One region of the Cupriavidus sp. SW-Y-13 genome, then DNA from elsewhere that is predicted to be linked to it. Evidence: predicted binding sites of a transcription regulator. Region 1 holds the regulator's gene; each other region holds the start of a gene.
What was found. Region 1 encodes FNR, which switches genes on or off when oxygen is low (the NO sensors DNR and NnrR bind a similar motif). Its sites were predicted from a motif close to TTGATNNNNATCAA; they were not measured.
Positions count from the first base shown of each region.

Region 1 (5,438 bases):
TGCCGAGGCCCGCAAGCGGCTGGTGCGGCCTCGCACCATGATCTACATGGTGATCTGGCTGGCACTGATGGGTGGCTTTGCCGCGTCGCTGGCGATGCGCACGCCGCTGAAGGTCGACATCATTCGAGACCGTGGAGCGCTTGGTCGCGAGGTGGATGGACGCTGGGTCGAGAACGTGTACCGGTTGCAGTTGATCAATGCCACCGAGTCACCAGTGACAATCGATGTGAAGGTAGATGGCTACGATATGAAAGGGCTCACCGTCGAGTATGACCAGACGGCCAGCACTCTAGATCCCACGTCGAACCGGCTGTTGCCAATTCGCATCCGTGTGCCGATCGAAGACGCCAGGCAAGGTACCCACAAGATCGACGTGACGGTCACGGCGGAAACCGAGTCGCAACGCCGGTCGCAGATCCGTCAGAGCACAAGCTTTATCGTTCCCCGCAACTTGTAAGAGGAGATGCAATGGCTCAGCGCCCCCAACAGCCTCCCCATGCCGTTCGACCCTGGTACAAGGAGCCGTGGCCGTGGATCTTGATGGCCGGCCCGATGCTGGCGATGGTGGGTTGTGGTATCACGATCTGGCTGGCCAGCACACATGCGGACGTCCCTGTGCGCGATGCCACCCGCCATGGACTGGTCGTCGAGAAAGCCGATGTCGGAAGCGCCACGGAACAAGGGAGTCATCCATGAGGTTGCGCTGGCTGATGTGGGTACTGTGGCCAGCGTTTCTGATGGGTGGCGCGGCTACGGCGGTAGTGTTTTCCGTTGTCGACCCGGGAGACATCAGTTTCTTCGGCCAACCGGTGGAGGCTTCGAGGCAGGCGATCTACACCGTGGGCTTTCTGCTGGCGTGGCTGTTCTGCGCACTGTCCAGCGGTCTCACGCTTTACACGATGCCGGGCAGGCTCAGCGATACCGATGAACTCGAATAGCAATTTCGCAAAAAAAGCCGCAACAGCGTGATGCTGTGCGGCTCTGGTCTTGCAGCAGGATGGCGCCTAGCAGGAGCGACTATAGACCTGCTTGATGCCAGCCATGTCGATGATCTTCACATGCCGTTGACGAATTTGGATCAGGCCAGCTTCCGCGAACCGGGAGAACAGGCGGCTGACGGTTTCGAGCTTGAGGCCGAGATAGCTGCCGATTTCCTCGCGGCTCATGCGCAGCACGAACTCCGTGGAGGAATAACCGCGTGCGGAGAGGCGCTCGGACATATTGACGAGGAAGGCGGCGAGTCTCTCTTCGGCACGCATCGAGCCAAGCGTGATCAGCATGACCTGGTCCTGCGAGATCTCCTTGCTCATAAGTCGCAGGAACTGACCTTGCAGCGAAGGCAGATGATTCGACAGCGATTGCAGATCGTCGAACCGCACGACGCAGACTTCAGCGTCCTCGAGGGCGGTCGCATCCGATGCATGTTGCATCTCGCCGAGTCCATCGAGGCCGATGACTTCTCCCGGAAGATGGAAGCCGGTAATTTGAGTACGCCCATCCTCCATGGTGACGTGGGTTTTCAGCGTGCCGAAACGAATGGCGTAGACCGCGGAGAGCGGTTCACCCATTCGATACAGCGTTTCGCCCTTGTGGACACGCACGCGCTCCTGCACGAGAGTGTCCATTTTTACGAGGTCCTGCTGCGACATGCCCACGGGCAGGCAGAGTTGGCCCATGGCACACGTGGAGCAGCGTGGCGACATCTCGGTAACGGGGATGGAAGTCAGCAATTGAAGTGCTCGTTTGAATGCGCTTGCAGCGAGGGCGCGATGCATGCATTTTACAGCGTCGAGTGACGCGGAAGCGAGGAACAGTTGCCATTTGGCGTGCTTTTAAGCGTTTTTCTGATTGCCCTGTTTGGCGGTGTGCATTGCGCGGCGATGTGTGGAGGAATTGCTATTGCAGTCGAACAAAATCCGCAGCAAGTGCAACAGACGGTCTCGTTCTTGCACCGTTCTAGACGGCACTGGTGGATGTCGATTTGCGTCATGCATGCGGGCCGGGTGACGACGTACATGTTGCTCGGCGCATTGGCCGGTGCAGTGGGTGCGGCGGCGTGGGCGCACGACTATCTGCCATTGCAGCGATGGCTGTTCGGCGTGGGGAGCCTGTTGCTGATCATGGCCGGATTGTGGTTGCTTTTCGGCTGGCAGATGCGCATGGGTGCCGTGGAACGTTTTGTCGCGCGGATCGCTTCGCACGTCGCCAAGCTCTTGCGGCACGTTCGATCGACTCAGGGGTTGCATGGCGGTCCTGCCGCAGTGCCGTCAGCGATGCACCGATTCGGCATGGGTCTTGTATGGGGTATGGTGCCCTGCGGAATGATCTATAGTGCGCTCGGCTTGGCGCTGCTGGCGGGCAATGCTTCGTCGGGCGCACTCGTCATGGGAGCCTTCGGACTAGGTACTTTGCCGAATCTGCTGGTGATCTCGGGGTTATCCGGTTACCTGCGGCAGTGGTCGCGCAAGCGGTGGGTTCGCACCGTTTCAGCTTTGCTCGTGGCGGGTTTCGGGTTGCTGGGGGTGGCCCGGGCCGTATGGCTTCCGGAGACGCTTGCGCACGCCGGATTCTGCGTGGTGTTCTGAATCGGCCACAGCCCCGGGTTGCGGTATCCGGCGGTAATGCCATACAATCGCGAGAACCACGGTATCGCGCCGCGTCATGCACGAGGCGTCGCCGGGGCGGTTTCTCTCATCAGGGATGCCCGCCCAGGGTTTCTGGCCATGCAGTTGCATGCCGGAACCATCCCCACAGTCCATCCGGTTCAAAAGATCTGGTTAAAAGGCCGACGGCGGTGTGGAAGGTGACGCCGGGTCAGGGCGAAGTTTCCTGAGCCGATATCCGATTGTTTCTTGCCGTCTTGGTCATGCGTTGGCCCAGGCGAATGTCCGCCCCGAAGGGGAGGCGCGACGCAAGAGGTCCGTCGACCGGTGATGGCTGCCGGCCCTGGACGATCTCCTGCCGGACAGTCCCGGCAATTCGATGCAAAGAACGAGGTGCACGGCGGCGCTGAAACCAGCGTGGACCGTCTGCGCGACGAGATGGCGATGGCTTTGGCCTCGCTGTATCTGCAATCTCCAGTGCCCCGGGATTCGTCCGGGGGCAGGTGCAAAGACAGGCTGCACACAATCACATGAATACCCAAGAGGCGAAGATCGTCCTCGAGACCGCGCTGATCTGTGCGCAGGAACCGTTGCGCGTCGGTGATCTGCGACGGTTGTTTGCCGACGATGTCGGTGCCGACACGATCCGGGTGCTCCTCGAAGAGTTGCGGAACGATTGGCAACGGCGTGGCGTGGAACTCGTGGCGCTGGCGAGCGGCTGGCGTTTTCAGAGCCGGCCCGAAATGCGCGAGTATCTCGACCGGCTCAATCCGGAAAAGCCGCCCAAGTATTCCCGCGCGGTGATGGAAACGCTGGCGATCATCGCGTATCGCCAGCCGGTGACGCGTGGCGACATCGAAGAAATCCGCGGAGTGACGGTCAGTACGGAAGTCGTCAAAAAGCTTGAGGACCGCGACTGGATCGAAGTGATCGGCCATCGTGACGTTCCTGGACGCCCGGCACTCTATGCGACGACCAAGGCGTTTCTCGATGACCTTGGCTTGCGTTCGCTGGACGAACTCCCGCCGCTTGAGGATGCTCAGGCGCAGGCCCAGGCAACGTTGCTGGATCAACAAGCCATCGACTTCGAAGATATCGCCACGGCCAATCCGCCTGCTGGCGACGAAGAGGCTTTTGCGGCCACGGAAGTGGTCCCCAACGCCGTGACGCCGGCGGACACCGAGAAGGCCGATGCGGAGACGCCGGCCAATTTGGAAACTGCCGATTCCACCGAGGTCATTGAAGGCGCATCGCAAGAACAAGAAAGCAGCGTCGAGTCCGATCCCCCGTCACTCGGGCAGGACGACGACGTGCCGCTGGCGCATGCCAACGGTTTCCACGTGGACACTCAGGCTTCCGTTTCGGAAGTTGCCGAGGAATCGGGTCTGGAGGGCGACGCGCCTTATCCGGCCGAGGACGACGAGCGCGTGTCCAACTGAATAACATGCAACATCGATAGTGAATACTTTGTCTGATTCCGCTGATCAAGACGTCCGCCAGCCGGACGTGCCGGGCGACACCGGCGCAGCGCCCGATACGGGCAATGGCGCGGACGGCGCGCCGCGCCGCAAGGGCCTCCGCCGCGGTCTGCGAAACCTGGTGGCGTCCCGCCGCCAGGGTGCCCAGGATCGGGATGCCGGTCGGGGTGATGCCGATGCGCCGCCGGTGCAGGCCGAAGAGGGTGCGCAGCCCGCAGCACCGCGGACACGCGGCCGACGCAAGCCTGCGCCTGCCGCCGATGCCGGTGAACAGGTCGCGGCTCCACGGGCGGAAATGCGGCCGGCTAATCCGCGCCAGTCCGAATCGGGCGAAGGCCAGCCGCAGCGCCGTCGGCGGCAGCAGCCGCAACGTAAGGCTGCGATGGTCGACGGTGAGAACAAGCCAGCAGCCGAGCAGGCCGGCAGGCGCAACAAGCCAGGCCCGCAGCAGCGCAAGGGCCAGGGTGGCGCTGGCAAACCGGGTGGTCGCGGCGATCAGCGCCAGGGTGAATCCCGTCAAGGTGACAAGTCGGCGAAGCCCGCCGGCAAGGCGCTCAAGGCTGCAGGTGGCGAGGATCTGTTCCGCTTTGTGATCTCCGAGCAGTTCGACCAGGAAGACATGGTCGTTCCGCGCACAAAGGCGAAGCCCGTTCGTGAGCTGACATCGGATGACGATGCGCCGAAGCTGCACAAGGTGTTGGCTGACGGTGGGCTGGGGTCCCGCCGCGAAATGGAAGAACTGATCCTGCAGGGTCGTGTTTCCGTCAACGGGCTTCCAGCACATATTGGCCAGCGGATCCTGCCGGCCGATCAGGTGCGCGTAAACGGCAAGCTGATCCACCGCAAGATTACGACCAAGCCGCCCCGGGTGTTGCTGTATCACAAGCCAGCCGGTGAAATCGTCAGCCAGTCGGATCCGGAAGGCCGTCCGACCGTATTCGACAGCCTGCCGCGTATCAAGAACGGCAAGTGGGTCGCCGTGGGCCGGCTGGACTTCAATACCGAGGGCCTGCTGATTTTCACGACTTCGGGCGATATCGCCAACCGCTTCATGCACCCGCGCTATGGCGTGGAGCGTGAATACGCGGTGCGCACGCTGGGTGAACTGGCCGAGTCCGATCGTCAGCGTCTGCTTCACGGCATCGAACTCGACGACGGCCAGGCTAACTTCCTGCAGATCGCCGATGGCGGTGGCGAGGGTGTGAACCAGTGGTATCACGTAGCGCTGACCGAAGGACGGAACCGCGAAGTACGCCGCATGTTCGAGGCGGTGGGCCTGACCGTTTCACGCCTGATTCGCACACGCTACGGGCAATTCCTGTTGCCACGTGGTCTCAAGCGTGGCCGTTGGCAGGAA
Region 1 covers NZ_WHLX01000001.1:2,028,098-2,033,535, reverse strand. The annotation lists gene ccoG (cytochrome c oxidase accessory protein CcoG) at 1-457, shown strand, start outside; gene GA566_RS09060 (FixH family protein) at 469-696, shown strand; gene GA566_RS09055 (hypothetical protein) at 693-938, shown strand; gene fnr (fumarate/nitrate reduction transcriptional regulator Fnr) at 1,005-1,730, opposite strand; gene GA566_RS09045 (sulfite exporter TauE/SafE family protein) at 1,815-2,585, shown strand; gene scpB (SMC-Scp complex subunit ScpB) at 3,134-4,042, shown strand; gene rluB (23S rRNA pseudouridine(2605) synthase RluB) at 4,071-5,438, shown strand, end outside.

Region 2 (5,438 bases), 1.1 Mb from region 1:
CGCCTACAAGCTGGCCCGCAACAGTTTCGAAGCGGCCTTCCTGCCGGACGCGCGGAAAGCCGATTTCCTGGCCGAAGTCGACCACTTCTGGTCGGCCACGCCCACCCACCCGCCTGCAACGGCCAACGTGAACCCCACGACCTGACCGGGCACATACGAAGAATGCCGGCGCCGCGCCCGCTGCAAGATCGCAAGATCCGCGCGGGCGCTGGCTCCGGCCGCCCCTGAGACAAGACGATGACGACGACTGCCCCCTCCTTCCCGAACACCTCCGGCACCCGCGCCGTGCGCGGCCGCATCCTCCATTTCCTGCGCGATCCGCAGTTTCATGAGGATGCCTACGAGTATTGGGAAGACGGCCTGCTGATCGTCACGAACGGCCACATCGCTGCGGCCGGTGCCTACGCAGACCTGTCGCACGACATCCCGGTTGGCGCCGAAGTCATCGATCATCGCGGCAAGCTGATCGTGCCGGGCTTTATCGACACGCACGTCCACTATCCGCAGACCGATATCATCGCGTCGCCGTCGCCGGGCCTGCTGCACTGGCTCGACACGTACACCTTCCCCGAGGAGCGCCGCTTCAGCGACGCCACCTACGCGCGCGGCGTGGCCGACTTCTTCACCGACGAACTGCTGCGCAACGGCACCACGACGGCGATGGTGTGGAGCACCGTGCACGCTGCGTCCGCCGATGCGCTGTTCGCCGCCAGCCAGGCGCGCAACCTGCGCATGATCACCGGCAAGGTGATGATGGACCGCAACTGCCCCGAATTCCTGCGCGACACCGCCGAGACCGGTGCGCGCGATTCGGCGGACCTGATCTCGAAGTGGCATGGCAAGGACCGTCTGGCCTATGCCATCACGCCGCGCTTCGCCCCGACCTCCACCGAGGCCCAACTGGCCGCCTGCGGCGAACTCGCGCGCGCCCATTCGGATGTTTTCATCCAGACTCACGTTGCCGAAAACCGCGACGAAGTGAAATGGGTGGCGGAGCTGTTCCCCGATGCGCGCAGCTACCTCGACGTCTATGACCGCTACAGCCTGCTGCGCCCCGGCGCGTTCTACGGCCACGCGATCTACCTCGACCCCGAGGACCGCGTTCGCCTGGCCGACAGCGGCGCAGCCGTGGCACATTGCCCGACGTCGAACCTGTTCCTGGGCAGCGGCTTCTACGACTTCCACCAATCCGATGCCAATCGCCTCAACGTGACACTGGCCACCGACGTGGGCGGCGGCACGTCGTTCTCGATGTTCCGCACGATGAATGCCGCACACAAGGTGGCGCGCATGGGCGGCTATCACCTGACCGCGCTGCGGATGTTCTACCTGGCCACGCGCGCGGCGGCCGATGCGCTCGGCTGGCAGGACCGCGTGGGCAGTTTCGAGACAGGTTGCGAAGCCGACTTCATCGTGCTGGACCCGGAGGCCACGCCGCTGATCGGACGCCGCAGCAGCCGCTGCGAAACGCTGGAAGAGCAACTGTTCGCGTTCGCCATGCTGGGCGACGACCGCGTGATCGACAACGTCTATGTGATGGGCGAAGCCACCCGCACAATGGCGTCCTGAAAGGTGTCCGAGCGCAAACAACCTTCCGATTCCTGACCAGAAATATCCCTAATAGCCCAAGTGTCTTGATTGGGATCAACACAACAGTCATCAAACCCTTCTAGCCTGTCGGATTCATGCGCCCCTCCGCTTTTGCCGTATAGGATGGGCGCAGCCTCGACTCCGACAAGCCTGACACATCGATGACTGCCCGATCCGACACCCTATCTGCTGCCGACGCCTCGGCCGACGCTGGGGCCAGCAATCCCGGCCAGCCGCATACACGCGGCAACCTTCCCCTGCCCGAACCCATCGCGTTCGAAGCCCCCTTTCCCAATCGCAAGACCATCCGCAGCTGGCTGATCCCGCTCGGGGACCGCAGCACGCCGCGCGCGCTGATGCTGTTCGCGTTCGACTATCTGCTGTTCGCGGCAGTGCTGGCCGGCGTGGTACTGGTGCCGGCATGGTGGGCCAAGGTCGGTCTGGGTGTGCTGGCCGGCCTGATCATCGCCCGCCTGTTCATCATCGGCCATGACGCCTGCCACCAGAGCCTGACCGACAACCGCGGCCTGAACAAATGGCTCGGCCGGCTGACCTTCCTGCCGTCGCTCACGCCGTACAGCCTGTGGGAAGTGGGCCACAACGTGGTCCATCACGGCTATACCAATCTCAAGGGCTTCGACTTCGTGTGGGCGCCCTACTCGCTGGAAGAATTCCGCGCGCTGCCGCGCCGCCGCCGCGTGATGGAGCGGATCTACCGGAATGGATTCGGCGCCGGCCTGTACTACCTCATCGAAATCTGGTGGTTCAAGCTGTTTTTCCCGAGCAAGCGCCAGATGGCAACCCGTCGTGCAATCTTCATGTGGGATTGCGCACTGGTCGCCGCCTTCGGCGCGCTGTGGATCGGTGCGTTGGCAGTGCTGGCGATGGCCACGGAGCAGTCGGTCCTGTTGATGATCGGCACGGGTTTCGTGCTGCCGTTCCTGATCTGGAACACCACGGTCGGCTTCGTCCTGTACGTCCACCACACGCATACGAGCGTGGCGTGGTACGACACCAAGCCGATGTGGTCCAAGGCGCAGCCGTTCGTCTCGACCACGGTCCACCTGCGCTTCGGCATGGGTATCGGCGCCGCGCTGCATCACATCATGGAGCACACCGCGCACCACGTGGACATGAGCGTGCCGCTGTACCGGCTCAAGAAGGCCCAGGCACTGCTCGAACACGCACTGCCGGGCCGCATCATCATCGAGAACTTCTCGTGGCGCTGGTACTTCCGCACGGCGCGCCGCTGCAAACTCTACGATTTCAAGGCACTTTGCTGGACCGATTTCCGCGGTCGCCAGACCAGCGAGAACTCGCCGGTCCCCGTCTGATACGCACCATCTACTGAGAACCGTTCTCAAAAACTAGCATTTACGCCGGATTGGTGGACATCATCCACCGCTCTGGCTACAATGCGGCCTTCCATTGGGGAGTAGCCGCCCTGATCTCACCGCGCCGCGCAATGCGGCATCCGGAAGACAGGGGCGTACGTCAACAGACTTGACTGCCACCGCAGTTATGGCGTGCGCAGCTCTGGACCTTGCGTCCGGCGCCTGGCGAGACCGATGACCATACCTTTCTGGCCGGGCCGGGAAAGGCATGCGTCATTGGCATCTCGCAGATGCGCCTTCGGCCCGGTTATTCGACCTATAAGAAATGGCATCCTCATTCCTCGTCTCCACAGGGATCGTCGCGCTCGCGGAAATGGGCGACAAGACGCAATTGCTTTCGCTCGTCCTCGCAGCACGGTATCGCAAACCCATCCCCATCATTCTCGGCATCCTGATCGCCACACTGGTCAACCACGGTTTTGCCGGGGCACTGGGTGGATGGCTGACCGATGTGCTGGGCGCGAATCTCCTGCGGTGGATCCTGGGCCTGGGCTTTATCGCCATGGCGGCATGGATGCTGATCCCGGACAAGCTGGACGACGCCGAAGACACCAAGCCTGCCAAGACCACGCTCGGCATCCTGGGTACAACCATCGTGGCATTCTTCTTTGCCGAAATGGGCGACAAGACGCAGATCGCCACCGTGGCGCTGGCTGCGCGTTTCCATGGTGAAGTCCTGGCCGTGGTAGCAGGCACGACGCTCGGGATGATGCTCGCCAATGCCCCTGCCGTGCTGCTTGGCGACAAGTTCGCCAACAAGATGCCCATCGCCCTGGTGCACAAGATCGCCGCTGCAATCTTCCTGGTACTGGGCCTGCTGGCGCTGTTCAATGTCGGCGGCTGAGGCACCTACGCAATAATAAAAAAACGGGGCACGAAGCCCCGTTCAAACCCTCGCCGGTTCGGTACAGCCGACTGCCAACTGCGCAGCCTCCGAACCGTCGATCACCGATGCTCGGTCAAATTCAGTTGGTAGTTCAGTTGGTTGTCTTGGCGCCGCCTTCGAACCACTGGCCCAGCAATGCGCGCTCGTCGTCCGTGATCTGCGTGACGTTGCCCAGCGGCATCGCCTTCTGCTGCACAGCCTGCTGATAGATCAGCTGGGCATGCGACTTGATGTCATCCACGGTATCGAGCTTGATGCCCTTGGCAGCCGTCGGCATCATCTTCGGCTGCTCGGCATGACACTGCACGCAGCGCGAGTTCATGATCTCCTGCACCTTGACGAAGCTCACCGCGTTGGCGGCAGCGCCATCGGCCTTGGCCACTTGCGGACGCGGCTGCGGTGCGATCAGGAACGCCACCACGCCCAGGCACGCCACACCAGCGGCCGGCCACGCGATGTTGATCTTGCCCTTGTGCTTCAGGATGAAGAACTGACGGATGAACACGCCGGCCAGCATGATCGCGATCAGCACGGCCCAGTTGTTCTTTGCCGCATACGTCATGCTGTAGTGGTTCGACAGCATCGCGAACAGCACCGGCAGCGTGAAGTACGTGTTGTGCACGCTGCGCTGCTTGGCACGCTTGCCGTGGATCGGATCCACCGGCTTGCCGGCCCGCAGGGCTGCCACCACCTTGCGCTGGCCCGGAATGATCCAGAACAGCACGTTCGCGCTCATGATCGTGGCGATCATCGCGCCGGTCAGCAGGAATGCCGCGCGACCCGAGAAGATATGGCACGCCACGTATGCGGCCACACCCACGTAAATCGCCACGAGGATACCAACCGTCTTGTCGCTCTTGCCGAAGATGCGGCAGATGGCGTCATAGACCACCCAGCCGGCGATCAGGTATGACACCGCGAACCCGACTGCCGCGCCCGGCGACATGTCGAAGACGTTCTTGTCGATCAGGAACGTGCTCGCGTTGAACAGGTACAGCACCACGAACAGCGCGAAGCCGCTCATCCACGTGGAATACGACTCCCAGTAGAACCAGTGCAGATGCTCGGGCAGTTTGGCCGGCGACGAGAGGTACTTCTGCGGGTTGTAGAAGCCGCCGCCGTGCACGGCCCAGAGTTCGCCGCCGACACCCTTCTCCTTCAGGTTCTCGTCGGTGGGGGGCGTCAGGCTGTTGTCGAGCCAGACGAAGTAGAACGATGAGCCGATCCAGGCGATTGCGGTGATGACGTGCAGCCAGCGCAACAGCAGATTGGCCCAGTCGAGAATGTAGCCTTCCATGACTTGTCTCCTTTCCCTTCCGACCGCTTCAGCTACCGCGATAGGTCGAGTACGACCACGGCGAGACCAGCAGCGGCACGTGGTAGTGGCCGCTCGTATCGGCAATGCCGAAACGCAGGGTCACCACGTCGAGGAATGCGGGCTCGGGCAGCCTGGTGCCCTGCGCGCGGAAGTAGTCGCCGGCGCCGAAATCGAGTTCGTAGACGCCAACCTGCAGGTCGGCACCTTCCAGCAGGGGCTGGTCTGCACGGCCGTCGTGGTTGGTCTGGAT
Region 2 covers NZ_WHLX01000001.1:925,831-931,268, reverse strand. The annotation lists gene GA566_RS04260 (adenosine deaminase) at 1-145, shown strand, start outside; gene guaD (guanine deaminase) at 238-1,569, shown strand; gene GA566_RS04250 (fatty acid desaturase) at 1,752-2,924, shown strand; yybP-ykoY riboswitch at 3,009-3,182, shown strand; gene GA566_RS04245 (TMEM165/GDT1 family protein) at 3,250-3,828, shown strand; gene GA566_RS04240 (urate hydroxylase PuuD) at 3,962-5,167, opposite strand; gene uraH (hydroxyisourate hydrolase) at 5,196-5,438, opposite strand, start outside.
Region 2: a site for FNR is predicted at 1,635-1,648, ahead of GA566_RS04250 (fatty acid desaturase). Genes of this name have one in related genera too.

Region 3 (5,438 bases), 1.4 Mb from region 1:
GTTGTACTACCTGCGCGAGCGCGATGGTGCAACGGGCCCACGTCAGCGCGTGGATGTGCAGGCGCTGGTGCAGGCGGTGGTCGACGATGCGCAGGAGATCGGGCAGGACGTGCGACTCTCGGGCGAGGCCGCGCCGATGCTCGCCTATCCCGCAGAACTGCGCCGCGCGGTGGTGAACCTCGTGGAGAATGCGCATCGCTATGGCGGCGCCGCGCATATCGTGCTGGCCGATAGTCCGGAACGGGTCACGATCGACGTATGCGATAACGGTCCCGGCATTCCACCCGCCGAGTTGTCGCGCGTGCTCGAACCGTTCTATCGCGTGGAATCGTCACGCAGCCGCGCCACGGGCGGCGTGGGCATGGGGCTGTCGATCGCGCACGACATCGTGACCCGCCACGGCGGCGAGTTGAAGTTGTCGAACCGGACCGAAGGCGGCCTGCGTGTCAGCATCACGCTGCCGCGCGTATAACGCCGCAGCGGGAAATAATCAGGCCCGCTGCGGCAGGCCGCTCTTGCCGATGGCCGCGAGTTGCACGTATTGCGAGCCACGCAGCCCGCGCGTGAAATCGAGCGTGAAGTCGCCCACGTCGATACGTGCCTGCAAGGCGCGTCGCAACTCGGCCGGGCCCGGTGCTTTCATACCCGTGGCGGCGCGCGTCAGCCACGCGGCGCCGATGTATCCCGCGAGCGTGGCAGGCGAGGGCGGCTCGTCGAGATACTGCTTCATGCGCGCGACGTGCTCCTTGACCACACGCAGCGTGGATTCCTGCGGCCCCGGCGCGATCTGCGTTACCACCATGCCGCCGGCGTAGCTAGCGCCCAGAATCTCGCGCGCGGATGACGGGCTGACCGCAGACAATCCCACCAGAAAGCCAAACCAGTTCTGCGCGGCGAGCGCGCGGCCAAGGCTGCCGTACGCGAGGGTATCGCCCGCCACGATCACCGCGCCGGGACGTGCGGCGGCGATGCGGCGCGCGCTGTCCTCGATGTTGCTACCCAGCGGCACCGCGCGCGTGGCGATGTCCTTCTCCAGGCGTGCCAGCCACGGCGTACCGGTGCCCAAGGCACCGGCCGCGAAGTCCGGCGACACGGCCAGTGCGATGTTGCGCAATCCGTAACTGTGCAACTGGCGCACGGCGGCATCGACCTCGGCCTGATAGTCGGCACGTGTGAACCAGATGTTCTCGGCGGTCATGGCCAGTCCGGACAACGGCGCAACGAGTTGCACGCCGCGCCGCGTCAGTTCCGAGGCATTCGCCAGCGATGGCAACAGGGCGTCTCCTGTGCCGAACAGCACGTCCGCACGTTCGTTATCGGCCAATGCCACGGCTTGCGCGATGGCATGGCGCGGATTCGGATCGGCATCCCGGATGACATGCACGATGCGTGGCGCGCCCGGCGTCGCCGCGGCATTGAACGCATCGAACAGGACCTTGGCCCCGGCCAGGTAGTCACGCGCGAGATCGGCCTGCGGTCCGATGCGATCGACCAGATGCCCGACCACCAGTTGGCGCCTTGCCACGGGTGTGGCGGGTTGCGCCATTGCATTGGGCAGCAGGGCTGCGGTGGACAACGCGCCAAGTGCGAGTAAGGTGCGACGCCGGGCCGTGATCGCTGGTTCGGGTTCGGGCGGGCGCGACGACATCGACTGCGGCAAGGCTGGGCGCATGGCAGCGGGAGCAAATGAGAGTGGGGGATGGGCCACGAGACATCGAGGCCGGGGCCGAGACTATCGGCCGTTGATGACGCTTGCGTGACTTTTTCCCGACAGAAGTCCCCACCTATTCGGGGGTGGCCGGCGCAGCCGGTCCGTTGTTTTGATTGGCGTCAAAGTTGATAGGGATTGGCGGGCATAGCATCGGTCGGTTAGCCGTGCCTTTACCGAGAACTCGAAAATGTCCGCCCCCACCTCTGCCTCAAACTCCACCAGTCATTCCAACAGCACTGCCTTCGATCGTCGCGCGCTCGCCGACTTCCGCAGCCTGGCCGGTCGCATCGACGGTAACGGTCCCCGCTATACCTCATATCCCACTGCCGACCGCTTCCATGCTGAAGTGGGTGACGCCGGCTATCTGCGCGCGCTCGACGCCTGCCGCGCCGATGCCCCGGCGCCGTTGTCGCTATATCTGCACATCCCGTTCTGCGAGAACATCTGCTACTACTGCGGTTGCAACAAGATCATTACGAAGGATCACAGCCGCAGCGCGCGCTACGTGGACTACCTGGCGCGCGAGATGGCGATGGTGGCCGCGCGTCTCGGCGAACGGCGCGGCGTCATGCAATCGCACTGGGGCGGCGGTACGCCGACCTTCCTCGATCCTGCCGAAATGCGCGCCGTGATGGCTGCCTTGCATCGACACTTCGAACTGCTGCCCGAAGGCGAGCACTCGATCGAAATCGATCCGCGCCGTGTGACAGACGACCGCATGGCGCTGCTCGCGGAACTGGGGTTCAACCGCATCAGTCTTGGGGTGCAAGATTTCGATCCCGAAGTGCAGCAGGCCATCCATCGGGTGCAGTCTTTCGAGGAAACGCGCGATGTGGTGCTGGCGGCGCGGCGGTTGGGATTCCAGTCTGTCAGCATGGACCTGATCTATGGGCTGCCACACCAGACCACCGCGCGCTTCAACGCCACGGTCGACCGTACCCTCGAGCTGCGCCCCGACCGGCTGTCCGTTTACAGCTACGCGCATCTGCCACATGTCTTCAAACCGCAACGCCGCATTGACCAAAATGCACTGCCGCCAGCCGGCGAAAAGCTCGATATCCTCGTGTCGACCATCGAACGGCTGACCGCTGCCGGCTATGTCTATATCGGCATGGACCATTTCGCGTTGCCCGGAGATGACCTCGCCGTCGCCCAGCGGGAAGGGCGGCTGCAGCGCAATTTCCAGGGCTACGCCACGCACGCGGGCTATGACCAGCTTGGGCTCGGTGTGTCGGCCATCGGTGCGGTGGCGGGGCACTACGTGCAGAATGCCCGGACCACCGACGACTACTACGCCGCGCTGGACGCGGGCCGCCTGCCGATCGTGCGCGGCTTCGAGACGTCGGCCGAGGACCATCTGCGCCGCAAGATCATCGGCGCGCTGATGTGCAACGGCACGCTCGACATTGCCGCAATCGAGGCCGAGCACGATATCGACTTCGCCACGAAGTTCGCGGACGAGTTGGCCGAACTCGACCGGCTGGCCGTGGACAACCTGGTGCGCCGCACACCGAACCGTATCGACATCACCACACTGGGCCGCCTGCTGGTGCGCCGCGTGGCCATGGTGTTCGACCAGTATCTGCGGCAGGACGCCTGGCGACCCCAACCCGCGCTGGCTGCGAACGATGCCAAGGCCGTTCCGATCCAGCGCTATTCGCGCGTGGTCTGAGTCCTCGTCAGCAAAAACCAGAAAACAAAAAAGCCCGCGAACTGCTTCGCGGGCTTTTTGCCTGGCCGTTGCGCCGGGTTACTTGGCGGCGTTCGCCATGTAGTCCGATGCGGCGATCACGTCTGCGTCGGGGCCGGCATAACCACCCTTCGGCGGCATGATGCCCTTGCCTTTGAGCGCGTAGTTGTGCACGACATCCATGCCTTCCTTGAGTCGCGGCGCCCAGGCGGCCTTGTCGCCGAACTTGGGAGCACCCGCGACGCCGGCGGCATGGCAGGCCGCGCAGACTTGCTCGTAGACCTTCTTGCCGACTTCGGCCGAAGCTGCGGCCGGGGCAGCCGGAGCGGCAGCGGCGGCAGGAGCGGGGGCCGGGGCTGCTGCTGCAGGTGCGGCGGGAGCAGGTGCGGCGGCGGCAGGGGCTTCGGGAGCCGATGCGGCGGCTTGCGCGGGCGCGCCCTGAGCCGGTGCGGCGGGTTCCGGGAACTTGGCGCCGCCAGCGTCGGCCATGTAGACCACCGCGCGAGCCAGTTCGTAGTCGCTGAAATCGTCCGGCGACGTACCGGCACGCGGAGGCATGGCGCCCTTGCCGTTGACCACGGCCTTCATCAGGCCGTCGAAGCCTTGCCCGATGCGCGCGGTCCAGTCGCCGGCCACGCCGAACTTCGGTGCGCCAGCAGCGCCGGTGGCGTGGCAGGCTGCGCAGACTTCCTTGTAGACCTGTTCGCCCGTCTTGAAGACGCGCGGCGCGCTGGGGTCCTTGATCTCCAGCGACGCGACCGGGGCAATGCGGGTGTTGACCGCTTCCGCAGTCTGGGTCGAGCCAGCGCCCTCAAGGGTGCCATGGCCCACAAAATTCACTAACAGGATGATGACGATGATCGGCACCAGGAAGGCGGCGATCACAACAGCGACTAGTTGCTTGGGTGTCTTGATTGGCGACTCGTGGTGGTCGTTTTCTTGATGGACGTCACTCATACAGAACTCTCGATTTTGCGGGAAACCGTTTGCACAGCTCGTTGGGGGCGGCTTGCTTGTCTGGACCCTGTTTCGGGGGTGAATCTGTCGGCTATCGCGCCCGGGGCCATCTCCTGCCCCGCTACGTCTCTGTTACGACGCAAATAGCTGCCGATTATAGACCCAAGACCTTGGCGCAGGTGTCAAAAGCGGCGATTCAGAGACCCGTGATAACCCCTCCCCCGACACCCATCGGCGCATCCCTCATGGACGGCCACTGCCAAGTCGGGTATCCTATGCGACTTTCCGGCGCCGGCATCCGTCCGACGCCAAGCCAGACACATCGCGCCCGTAGCTCAATGGATAGAGTACTGCCCTCCGAAGGCAGGGGTTGCTGGTTCGATCCCAGCCGGGCGCACCACGGTTTTTCTGATTGATTCCCCAGGTTTTCTCCAGGTCGTTCTGACCCAGCGTCGTCCTCCAGTTCGATCGACGCCAGCGCCGTTGACCCCTCAAGCTTCCCTCATTTCCGCCCGTTAACCGTCCCGAGCGCAAGCGCAGCGATGGATGGACTGGCTGGAGCGAGCGCCATCAGAACTCTGAAGGAACGGGGAAATCATGACGTTTGCTGTCGCATATCCTGCCGGGCGTGCCGAGCGGGGTGGATCTTTCGCATCGCAACCATCGCTCACCTCCCGGCAGGCCGCGTTGGGCGGGATTGCTCGCTGGGCGGATCTTGTCATGTTGTCGACACTGCTGTGCTCGGGTGCGGCGGCATTGGCGATTGGGGTGCATTACTACGCATTGACGCTGGCGATTGGTGCTGGCGGGGCTCTGGTGGTGCTGGGGTCTCTGACTTACCTCATGGCGCGCGGCACGCGGTTCAGTGGGTATGCGCTCGTGGCGGCCAATGTGGCCATGGTCGTGCTGCATATCCAGTTGTCGCATGGGCTGACCGAGTTTCACTTTGGCGTGTTCGTGCTGCTGGGGCTGCTGCTGGTCTATCGCGACTGGCGTCCGCTGGTGTTTGCGGCGGCGCTGTTTGCGGTGCACCACGTGGTGTTCGATCGGCTGCAGGCGTTGAGCTATCCGTTCTATTGC
Region 3 covers NZ_WHLX01000001.1:3,407,680-3,413,117, reverse strand. The annotation lists gene GA566_RS15360 (ATP-binding protein) at 1-472, shown strand, start outside; gene GA566_RS15355 (ABC transporter substrate-binding protein) at 491-1,672, opposite strand; gene hemN (oxygen-independent coproporphyrinogen III oxidase) at 1,899-3,383, shown strand; gene GA566_RS15345 (cytochrome c5 family protein) at 3,462-4,358, opposite strand; tRNA gene GA566_RS15340 (tRNA-Arg) at 4,683-4,758, shown strand; gene GA566_RS15335 (methyl-accepting chemotaxis protein) at 5,079-5,438, shown strand, end outside.
Region 3: a site for FNR is predicted at 1,821-1,834, ahead of hemN (oxygen-independent coproporphyrinogen III oxidase). Genes of this name have one in related genera too.

Region 4 (5,438 bases), on a different contig from region 1:
GCACAGGTTCTCGCGCCCGCTGGCGCAGAAGCGACAGACGCCGCAGGTATGGCCCAGCCACGGCACGCCCACCCGGTCGCCGAGGGCCACCCCGGCCGCGCCTTCGCCCAGCTTTTCGACGCGACCCACGATCTCGTGGCCTGGGATCAGCGCCGGCTTTGGATGAGAAAGATCTCCGTCGATCACATGCAGGTCCGTGCGGCATACCCCGCAGGCCAGCACGCGGATGCGCACCTGGCCGGCACCTGGCGTGGGCACAGGCACGCGCTGCGCGTCGAGCGTGTGCCCGTCGAAGATCATGGCCTGCATGCTGGCATCCATGTAGCGTTCCTTGTCGTGCTTACCCGCGCAACGGCGGGTTAGATCGATCGTCGCATCCGCTACGCGCTATGACTTGATCTGGCGCAAGTGTCGCAATCCTGCACTGATTACCTTTGACTGTAGTCGGTGCAACAGCGTACGAGGGCATGGCGATGGCTTACAAGACAGTACTGGTGGATCTGGCTGACGATGGGGCGACTCAGGCGCGGCTGGATGCGGCATTTGCCCTGGCGTCTAACGCCAATGGGCGCGTGATCGGACTCAGCGCCACCGGACCGATGCTGGATCCGTATCGCAGCGCGGGCTCGGAGGCAATGCGCTATCAGGCCATGCGTGCCGACATGTTGCGCGGTGTGGAGCAGGCCGGTACGCAGGCGCTCTCCGATGCCTGCGCGCGCCACGGTACGCCGACTGATTACATGCACCTTCTGGTGGAGCAGGATGCCGGCTGGACGCTTGCCGCGCATGGCATGGCCAGCGACATCATCCTGCCCGGCCTGCCGGGCGCGCCCAGCGACCTGCCCGTTTTGATGGCGTCGGCCGCCGAGTATGCGCTGGTGAACGCGGGGAGGCCTTTGCTAGTGGTACCGGCCCAGGCGCGGCTGTCGACGATCAATACCGCCGTGGTGGCGTGGAACGGCAGGCGCGAGGCAGCTCGCGCGCTCAGCGATGCGCTACCGCTGCTAAAACGCGCCAATCGCGTGATCCTCGTGGTGGTGATGGGTAGCAAGGGGCTCTGGCAGCACGGCGACGGAGAACTGCTGCGCTGGCTGGGCACGCACGGTGTCCGTGCGACGCTGGCGGTGGAAGAATCGTCATCGGTCGCCGGTTGCCTGCTGCAGAAGGTGCTGCGGGAATCGGCCGACCTGCTGGTGGCTGGCGGCTACGGACATTCAAGGCTTGGTGAGCTGATGATCGGCGGCACGACCCGCACGTTGCTGAACAACACGCCAGTGCCACTGCTCATTTCCCACTAGGCGGCCGCGCCGCAGAGGCCAGAAGATCAAGCCATGCTCGCCTATCCCAGCATCTTCGTGCATATAGACGCCAGCTCGCGCGCGATGCTCCGCGCGAAGTTGGCCGTGCAAATCGCCATCGCCCAGCGTTGCCGCCTGATAGGCGTTTGTGCCACGTTTGCCGCCGATCCACAGTGGTTCTATCACGTGGGGCACGCCGCCACCGTTCTGCAGGAGGATCGGGCCCGGCGTGAGCGCCAGCACGAAACGCTGCAGCAACGATTCGAGTCGACGGTATGGCGCGAGTCGGCATCTGCGGAATGGCGCAGCCTGCATGGCGACCCGGTGCGTCAGACGCTCAGGGAAGTCAAGGAGGCCGGACTCCTGGTGGTTGGGCAAATCGATGCCAGTGAACCCGAGACCGTGGTGGCGCCACAGTTTCTCGAATCGATCATTCTGGAGTCCGGTCGGCCCGTCCTGGTGGTGCCCTACGCTGGGCCGGCGCTGACCGTGGGCCGCCGCGCGCTGGTGGCGTGGGATGGCGGCAAGGAATGCGCCCGTGCCCTGCACGATGCATTGCCGCTGCTGGCAGGTGGCACGGTGCACCTGCTCCATGCCAATCCGACCCAGCACGTCACACGCGCCGATGCGGCGCCACTTGAAGTCGCGTGCCGTGTGCTGCGCGATGTGGGCGCCGACGTCAGCACCGAGTGCGAACCCGGTACGAGCGATGCTGCCATAGGCGACCTGATATTGTCGCGCGCCGCCGATGTGCAAGCCGACCTGCTGGTCATGGGCGCGTACGGGCACGGACGCTTCCGCGAACTCGTGCTTGGCGGCGTGACCAAGACCATCCTTACTTCGATGACAATCCCCGTGCTGCTGGCACACTGAGACGAGCCACGCTACGTTTGCGAATCTGCTGGCTCCTCGGGGTTCCAAAGGACGCGGGCAGCGTCGGCACGCGCATCGCTAGCGTGCGAACAGAGCCGGGATTGTGGATTGCTCGAGCAGGGTGCTGGCGATGCCTCCCAGCTTGCCGACTGCTTTGTCGCTTGCCGGCGCGCCGCAAACCAGCAAGTCGGTGCGGGCCGTCCGCGCGGTGGCCAGCAAGGCGTTGCCTGGTGACGCATGTGCATCGCCCCTAAGTCCGATCAGACAGGCGCGAACGCCCCGCCGCGCCAGCCACGTCAGCGCGTAGCTGGCCGGCGCCAGATTGGTGTGGCGGTGTCGGGAGACGGGGATGCAGCAAACAAGCGCGACATGCTGCGCGCGGCGCAGGAGCGGCAGCGCGTCGCGCATCGCACGCGCCGATTCGCGCGTGCCACTCCACGCCACCATCACGCGCGGATAGGGCCACGCCTGCGTGGGGGCGGCGTCGTGCGTCCGTGGAATAACAAGAACCGGTGGTCCGGCCTCCAGGATCGTGCCTTCGGCAAAAGGGGGTGTGTCAACCAGGCGATGGGCCTCGCCAGCGCACGGCTGGCTGACGATGATCAAGTCAGCCAGGCGGCCTTCGCATTGCATGGCTTCCAGTGACGTGCCTTCTCCCACGCGCCAGTCCACGGCAATGGGGGCGCCTGCCGTCGCGGTTTCGAAGGCCACGCGGCTAGATTCGCAATCGGCAAAAAACGCCGCGTCGGGCGTCAGGCCGCGCTGTGGCAACAGGCCCACAAGCGTTGCAGGCAATGCACAGGCCAGGGCGACGGCGTGGGAGAGCCGGGCCGTGGCGTGCGTTGACGCATCCACGTGGACCACGATAGCTGAGATCTCCATCCGCACCCTCGCCAGTGCCTCGACATTGGGCACGCGTCAAATCTATGTCATGACGTGGGAGAACCGTTGCGAAAAGTCAAACGAGAGCGGACTGAGTCGATCGATCAAAGCCGTTGCGGCAGATCAAGTGCGATGGGTTTAGGCGTCCTAATCTCGAAAGCACGATGACCCAAGCGGAGTCCCGATCATGTACGAAAGAATCCTGGTGGCGGTGGATGGTGGCGATTCGGCGGACTTGGCAATGTCGCAGGCCATCGGCATGGCGCGCGTATGCCAGGCTGCGATCAAACTGCTGTACGTGGTTGACGATAGCGAATTGTTCGATGCCGCGGGTACGACTGATACCGCCAAGGTGCTGAGCCAGCTTGTGCGGGGTGGCGAACGGGCCTTGGACCTGGCCGCCGAGCGATGCTCTCACGCCGACGTTACCTGTATCAAGGAACTCGTGGAGCGTCCCCTTGGCCGCGGCAACATCTCGGAGACCATTGTCGAGCGTGCAAACTCCTGGCCAGCCGACCTGATCGTTATGGGTACGCATGGGCATCGCGGCTTGCGGCGGGCCATCATGGGTAGCGTGTCCGAAGGCGTGCTGGCGCAGACCAACAAGCCCGTGCTGCTGATTCGCGCGCCGGCCAGCACACAGCCGCCACACCTCGCAGGTAAGTCGAATGACAGGTACTAGGGCGGTGATTCTCCGGGAAACAGGTTCGCCTCGATGGCGTAGCGCACCAGCGCGGCGTCGCTGCGAAGCTGGAGTTTATCCAGCAGTCGCATCTTGTAGGTGCTGATGGTTTTCGCGCTCACGCACAGGGCCTCGGCGATTTCCGTCAGCGATTCGCCATTGACGATGCGCCGGTACACCTCCAGCTCGCGGTCGGACAGGCTGGCATGCGGTGCATCGGTTTGCTCCTGCACGCCGAGCGCCAGCTTTTCCGCCATCTCGGGGCTGACATAGGTGCCGCCCGTGGCCACCTTGCGCAACGCCGCGATCAGGTCATTGGCGGCGCTGTCCTTGGTCAGGTATCCGGCCGCGCCAGCCCGGAATGCGCGTACCACATACTGCTCCTCGGCATGCATGGTCAACACCAGCACCCGGCTGGCCGGATACTCGGTGCGGACATGCCGCACCAACTCAAGTCCGCTACGTCCGGGCATCGACAGGTCCAGCAGAATCACGTCGGGCGTGGTCTCGCGTAACACCTGCGGCACTTCGGAACCTTTGGCGGCCTCGCCCACGACTTCGACGTCGTCCTCGCGCTCGAGAATATGGCGCAAGCCGTTGCGTACCACGGCATGATCGTCGGCAATGACTACCCGTATCATCGTCTTACTCCGCTTCCGTGACGTGCACGGGAAAGCGCAGACAGAGCTCGAATCCCTGTCCCGGCGCGTGCGTCAGTACCAGCGAGCCACCCAGCAGGCGGGTTCGTTCGCGGATGCCGAGCAGTCCGAAGGAGCGGCGCGTGCTGTCGCGCGGCGCGCCGTCCCAGCCATTGCCGTTGTCCCGCACCCGCAGCACGAGCTCTTTGGGGTGCTGGTCCAGCGCGATCCACACGCGGTTGGCCTGCGCGTGGAGCACGACGTTGTTCAGAGCCTCCTGCACGATGCGGAAAACGGCTGTCGCCTCATGTTCGCTCACGTCAAGATGATCGGGTGTAGCCAGGTCGATGGTCAGGCCGTAGCGCCGCGCGAAATCCTTCGATAGCCAGTCCAGAGCCGCCGCCAGGCCCAGTTCGTCGAGCAGGGCCGGACGAAGGTCGGAAGAGATCTGCCGAACTGCCGCGATGGCGGCGTCGATACCGCTATGCATGGCCGCCGCGCGACTGAGGTAAGGCGACGCCGTGTCGACTTCGCGCAGTTCGCTCTCCAGCATCGCAAGGTCCATCTTCAGCGCGCTCAGGCGTTGCCCGATGTCGTCATGAAGTTCGCGGGCAACGCGGCGCTTTTCCTCTTCGCGGCTGACCAGGATGCTGGCCGAGAGCGCTTGCAACTCCTCGCGGGAGTGCCGCAGCGCGGCTTCCGCGCGGACGCGTTCGGTGATGTCGCGAAGCATGACGGTGAAGAGTTTGCGATCCTCGCCGTCGCTCGTTTGGGAGATGGACGCCTCGATGGGGAATTCGGTGCCGTCGCGGCGCAGCGCATAGAGCGTGCGCTGCAGCCCCATTTGCCGATCTGAGACTCCCGTCACCGCGAATCGGCGTACGTGCTGGGTATGCGTGGAGCGAAAGCGCTCAGGCAGCAGAAAATTGAGGGGTTTTCCAATAGCCTCGAGGGCAGGGATGCCGAACAGTGCTTCGGCCATGGGATTGAACAGTACGATCTGGTGCTGCTCATCGATTGAGATGATGGCCTCCATGGAGGTCCGCACGATCGCTGCCAAACACG
Region 4 covers NZ_WHLX01000002.1:2,663,996-2,669,433, forward strand. The annotation lists gene GA566_RS27430 (zinc-dependent alcohol dehydrogenase family protein) at 1-321, opposite strand, end outside; gene GA566_RS27435 (universal stress protein) at 474-1,298, shown strand; gene GA566_RS27440 (universal stress protein) at 1,332-2,171, shown strand; gene GA566_RS27445 (universal stress protein) at 2,250-3,053, opposite strand; gene GA566_RS27450 (universal stress protein) at 3,241-3,735, shown strand; gene GA566_RS27455 (response regulator transcription factor) at 3,732-4,376, opposite strand; gene GA566_RS27460 (PAS domain-containing sensor histidine kinase) at 4,381-5,438, opposite strand, start outside.
Region 4: a site for FNR is predicted at 3,167-3,180, ahead of GA566_RS27450 (universal stress protein). Genes of this name have one in related genera too.